Regions from separate parts of the Enterococcus sp. AAFC-DPL-6103 genome, predicted to be linked through region 2. Evidence: predicted binding sites of a transcription regulator. Region 2 holds the regulator's gene; the other holds the start of a gene.
The links. The regulator NrdR, encoded in region 2, represses ribonucleotide reductase genes. The targets are predictions, from matches to a motif close to ACACNATATATNGTGT.
Positions count from the first base shown of each region.

Region 1: a site for NrdR is predicted at 1,840-1,855, ahead of AC4BC3_RS01040 (deoxynucleoside kinase). Genes of this name have one in related genera too.

Region 1 covers NZ_CM177102.1:204,241-207,416, reverse strand. The annotation lists gene AC4BC3_RS01050 (pentapeptide repeat-containing protein) at 1-165, shown strand, start outside; gene AC4BC3_RS01045 (magnesium transporter CorA family protein) at 166-1,071, opposite strand; gene AC4BC3_RS01040 (deoxynucleoside kinase) at 1,161-1,820, opposite strand; gene mvk (mevalonate kinase) at 2,151-3,101, shown strand; gene mvaD (diphosphomevalonate decarboxylase) at 3,094-3,176, shown strand, end outside.
Region 2 covers NZ_CM177102.1:1,158,773-1,161,948, reverse strand. The annotation lists gene AC4BC3_RS05670 (replication initiation and membrane attachment family protein) at 1-961, opposite strand, end outside; gene nrdR (transcriptional regulator NrdR) at 975-1,475, opposite strand; gene AC4BC3_RS05660 (CsbD family protein) at 1,744-2,076, opposite strand; gene coaE (dephospho-CoA kinase) at 2,278-2,895, opposite strand; gene mutM (DNA-formamidopyrimidine glycosylase) at 2,868-3,176, opposite strand, start outside.

The sequences.
Region 1 (3,176 bases), 950 kb from region 2:
CTCACAGGTTCTAATTGGTTCCGTACCCCTCTAAAAGAGTTAGATTTTAGAACAAATGATTTTACTAAAATTGCACTTTCTCTAGAAAATCTCGCGGGTTTGTTGGTTGACCAAGAACAAGCTTTAGTCATCGCCGCTAACTTGGGACTGATTATTGAAGAATAACTATTTGATGCGCCGCCACAAAGCGACTAGCATCCAAACCGACAAAACTAAACTAATAACCAAAGCAATTCCCCAGCCAAACACGGAATGAGTAAAGGGTAACTGTAAGTTCATTCCAAAAAAGCCAGTGACGATTGTCGGAACAGTCAATAATAATGACCAGACAGTTAAAAATTTCATCGTGTCATTTAAGTTGTTATTCAGCAAGTTATTATAAGTTCCAGATAACTGATCTAAAATTTGAGATGCCAAGTTCGTCATCTCGACTGCTTGCTTCGCCTCGATCAATGCGTCATCCAGTTGTTCTTTTTCGCCTTCAGACATTTTACGATAGATAGCCAATGCTTTTATTTGCTCAATCAACACGGCATTTTGTTTTGTTCCTGTCACTAAATAAACTAATCCGATTTCTAAATCAGATAATTGTAACAAGTTTTGATTACTGGTTTTTTCTCGTAACTTTTGATTTAATCTTTGCCGCTCACTATTTACTTCTTCAACTAATGGGAAAAAGGAATCTGATATTAAAAATAAGGTTTGAAACAATAGGCTGTATACGCTCATATTCGGCGTACGTTGTAGCAACGACTCCATAAGACGTACTACGTAACCAGTATTTTCTGTAGTAAATGTAAAAATCCCATTTTCTTTCAAAATAAAAGCCATTGGTGTTGTCTCGTAATGATTTTCACTTTTTCTTTGATGAGGAACATTGTAAACAAGAAGCATCGCCTCATCGAGCACATCATACTCCACACGTGCGCGTTCATTTTTATCAAGAGAGTAAGTCAACATCTCATCACTTAACTTGTACTCTTCTTTTAGGTTTTTAACACCAATAACATTGTCTCTTTGAATGTTTAACCAAAAATTCTGGTCATAATTAAAAAAGCGTTTATTACTCATTATTTACCTCCTCATAACGGTTTCTCTTACTAGTATAAATAAAAAAACTATTCAAACAAGGTAAAAGCCATTGCTTGAATAGTTTTTGTTTAATATACAAGTTGTTCTTGACGAATTTCCGCTAATTTTTCTTTCACAAGTCGGATGACTTCTTCTTTTGCCTGTGGATCTTCGACAAAATTATAACGATCTCCATCGATTTGAATCTTAGGACTTTCATCATAGTCTTCGTACCATCGATCATATCGACGATTTAATTCTTGATAATAGTCATATAAAGATGGATCAAAGGATAATTGTTCATACGAACGGCCACGCTTTTCGATTCGCTCCAACATGGTATCAAAAGAAACGCGAATATGAATCAGTAGATCAGGATTTTTTTTATGCGCTGCATATGGTAATTCTTCCATCATATTTTCTAGTAATTCATCATAGACACGCACTTCTGTCTCTGTCGCTCTTCCTAAATCTGCATTCAAATGGAACAATAAAGAGTCTTCATAAATTGAACGATCCAAAACATTGTTATCATCCTTCATTGCTTGTTTAATACTTGCAAAACGTTTATTTAAAAAATAAATTTGTAATAAAAAAGCATATTGCTCAGGGTTAGCATAAAACAAAGGTAATACTTCATTATCATCGATTGATTCATAAAAAGCCTGACTATTAAATTCTTCAGCTATCATTTCTGTTAAACTTGACTTTCCTGCGCCAATTGTACCAGCTAAAACGATCACGCTCATTTACCTCCAACTCACTTCATCACTAAATATTGTATATGTTTTTCAATCTTTTTAAATATACCCCCAATATCTAGTAGTGTCAAATAGAATTCATTTGAAATTATTTGACGAAAAACTAAAAAAAATTCTTAAGAAAACAGTGATTTTTGGTTAGAAAACGTATTCTTGGTTTTACTTATTGAGCGGATTTAGTAAAATAAGGAGGAAATGATTTTTGGTTTGTTTTTTTTCTATAGTATTAAACCAAATTCTCGTTGAGTAGCGCAACTATTTAGGGCGCTTTATTTTTTGTCTAAAAGTTACTGTTATGTGAGGAAAAGGAGTTAAGTTATGGCAAACTATGGCCAAGGGGAATCAAGTGGAAAAATTATCTTGATGGGTGAGCATGCCGTTGTATATGGTGAACCGGCAATTGCCTTTCCCTTCTATGCAACGAAAGTCACTGCACAATTTGAAACGTTAGTTGAAGACGTCAATCAAGATCAATTGTTTTCAGCTTATTATGTAGGAAAATTGATTCATGCACCACAATCACTCAAAAATATCAAAGTTTTAGTCACACAGTTAAAACAAGATCACGGTATCAAGGAGTCAATCAGTCTCACTATTGAAAGTACGATACCTTCTGAACGCGGAATGGGATCTAGTGCTGCCGTGGCAGTAGCAATCACACGCGCTTTTTATGATTATCTTTCACTTTCATTCACACATGAAACGTTGTTAAGCTATGTTCAGATTTCTGAAAAGATTGCTCATGGCAACCCAAGTGGCATCGATGCTGCTGCTACCAGTAGTCATAATCCAATCTATTTTGTTAAAGGGCAACCTTTCGAGTATTTCACAATCAATTTGGATGCTTTTTTGATTGTTGCTGATACTGGAATCAAAGGACAGACACGTGAAGCTGTTAAAGATGTCGCTCATTTATTTGAAAAAAACTCACACAAAACTGGACAAAAAATTCAACAATTAGGACAACTCACACAAAAAGCAAAACAAGCAATTATCGAGAATGATCCCGAAAATTTAGCACAAGTCATGAATCTTGCACAAGTGACTTTGAGAGAATTAACAATCAGTAATCACTTTCTAGATTTGTTGATTGAAACAGCGTTAACTGCTGGTGCTTTGGGAGCAAAATTAACTGGGGGCGGACGCGGTGGTTGCATGCTCGCTCTTGCTAAAACAAAAACAGAAGCCCAAGCAATTTGTACCGCTTTGGAAGATGCTGGTGCTGTAGCTACTTGGATTCAAGGATTAGGAGTACATACCCATGTTTAAAGGAAAAGCTCGTGCTTACACGAATATTGCGCTCATCAAATATTGGGGAAAAAAAGATGAAGAGCTCATTTTACC
Region 2 (3,176 bases):
CTAAATATTTCATTGGCGGAACACTTTGGGCCTCTTTGATTAACTGCACAGAGGCTGCAGACAGTTGTCCATGATTAGGCGCTGATTCCACCTTTTTGATTTCGGTGCTGTCTAGATTTTCTGCAGGTACCTTTAGCGTAGATGATTGACTCACAGGGTTTGCCAAAAAGATTTTTTGAAGTTCTTTCAAAGAAATTTTTTGCTCTGTGAAGTCGTACGCTTCAACGATTTTCTCACCTAAAGCTAAATCATCCAATCCATACAATTGTTGGTACATTTCGAGTTGTTTGATGGTTGGTTCATCTGGTTTGTCAATATGTTTTTTTTGCAACCAGTTTGTCAAAAAAGACCAGTCAATCGTGCTTTTTTCAGGTAACCGTTTCGTTATTGCTTGCTCAGTAAATGTTTCTTCCAGCTTCTCGATTTGCTGTTTGTCAGCGGCAAAGGATGCCTCGTTAAATTGGTACACTTCTAAAAATTTTTTAGTTTTTTTCTGATAGCCTTCTGTTGAAAGTTTTTTTGGTTCGAAATGTTTAACTAACTGATCAAAGCGACGTTGACCAACCTTTTCTAATAGTAAAAAACTTAAAACAGAATCCATAAAGAATTGTTTCACCGACATTGGTTCCAGTAATTCATACAGGAAACATGCACCTAGGCTAGGGTCTTCTTTATAATAAACATCTAATAAGCCAATTCCCTCAAGTTTTTTTCGTGCTTCGTAAAATTGAGGAATACCACAACCAAGACTACTCAATAAATCTGCGTGAAGTCCTTCTGGTCCTTGGCCAGTCTCTAAAGAAATTTCTGTCAAAAGAGTAAGATAAATACTAAGCGCTTCTCCACCAATCAAAGGTTGGTAAAGATAGAGCAACGCATTTCGATTTTCTTCTTTTAAAGGACTCCGCTTTCTTCCTTGGTAGATATTTTTTGGTTGAAGCTCTTTCCAAGCATTTTCCAAGGAAATGCCCCCTTTATTCTGTACTTTCGTCTTCGGTATCTTTAGAATTGTTATTTTCTTTTGCCTTCTCTACGATATCTTGCAACTCTTTTAAGAATACAGACATATCTTTAAATTGGCGATACACACTTGCAAAACGAATATAGGCAATTTCATCCAAATTTACAAGATCTTCCATGACATATTCCCCAATTAAATTGGTTGATACTTCGTTTTCGCCCAAACTTCGGACACGATTTTCTACATGGTTCACAATTTGCTCCATTTGCTCCATAGCAACTGGACGTTTTTCGGCTGAACGAATCAATCCTCTTAAAATCTTATCTCGATTAAACTCTTCACGCTCACCGTTTTTCTTGATAACTAGCAGTGGTGCAGCTTCGATTCTTTCAAATGTTGTAAAACGAAATGAGCAATTTTCACACTCACGTCGACGACGAATCGCCCGACCATCATCTGCTTGACGACTATCAATAACACGGGAATTATTATGTTGACATCTTGGACATCTCATTTAGTTCACCTCATGTATCATTTAAGTTTTATAAAAAGAACATTCTGCTCTTTCATAGTTAGTTGCATTATAACATGAAACTTTTATGTTAAGCGACTTTCTCAACTAAAAAGATGCAGTTTTCATCGGCCATAAAGCGTTTTTATCCATTCATCGCAAAAAAATGAGTTGTGACAAAAGTTTATCACAACTCATTTGACGATCAAAACGAAACTGTGAAAGATTTTCAACTGTTTCCTTTTGAAAACATGACTCATGTTTTCAAAAACTACAATTTTTCTTCAATACCAGTGTAATGTTTTAACCGTTGTTCTTCAATTTTTTGTTCATCAGGGATGTGTTCAGCGTCTGGGAGTGGCTTTTTTGTTCGATCAGTCATTTCTTTTTTTCGTTCTTGTGTCAGATCTTGTTGACGTGCTTCTTTTTCTGCTTGTTGATCATCTAGTTCAGCAATTCGTTCTTTATATTGGTCTGCTTTCTTTTTCCCAATCTCGGCTTGTACACGGCCTTCATTTTTTAATTCTTCTTTATCAAGTAACTCACCAATCTTTTCTTTGGCAGATCCGACAACTTTATCTTTTTGATTCTTGATATTTCCCATACAAATCCCTCCCCTTTTCTTATCTTTAGCATAACAAAAATGAACAAGATACTCAAAATATACGACTAATTGATCATTCTCATAGATGTAAAAATACTTGTTTCACGTCTTTGATGACTTGTAAGCAAAAAAAGCATTAAACTAAAAAGCAAAGCACTCCGTTTAGCTAACGAAGCACTTTGCTTTTGTATTTTTAATCTGTTATAAAGATTGTTGCTTTAGCCATGACTCGACTTGTTGGACTAATTCTTCTTTTGTTCGAGTATTATCAAACAAAATATCCGCTCGTTCTTTTTTCACTTCGATTGACCACTGCGTCTTTATTCGTTTTAATGCTTCAGTTTCTGTTAATTGATTTCGTTTCATCAATCGTTCAAGCTGAATCGCTTCTGTAGTATAAACAACTGCTACAGCATCCATGTAACGTTCATAGTGCCCTTCAAACAGTAAAGGAACATCAACAACAACTAAGGGATTCTGTCTTTTTTTCTCAGCAATTTGTTGTTTGATACGTCCACGGATAAACGGATTCAATACACGATTTAAGGTTTGCCGCGATTCATCGTTTGCAAATACGACAGTACCTAATTTTTTACGATTTAGTGTACCATCTTCATTCAAGATTTCTTTGCCAAATACTTCAACGATTGCCATCAAACCATCAGTTCCAGGTTCGACAACTTCTCTTGCCACTACGTCACCATCAATTACTGGAATCCCATGTTTTTTAAAAACTTCAGCTGCTGTACTTTTACCTGTTGCAATACTTCCAGTTAAACCTAAAACGAAACCTACTTTGGCAATTTTAGTTGCTGACATTTTGGACAATAGTGAGTCCCCCTTTGTGCAACTTTTATTTTGACAATTGGTGTTTGACAACGGACACATGGTTGGCCTGTTTGACCATAAACATGAAGGGCCATTTGAAAACTACCCGCTTCTCCAAGTGCATTGAGATAGCTACGAATCGTTGTTCCACCAGCTTCCACTGCTCGCCCCAATACATCAATAATTGCTAATCGAAGTGTCTCGATCTCTTTTCTTTTTAATGTATTGGCAGGCTGTTCTGGGTGGATTTTCGCTTCCCATAATGCTTCATC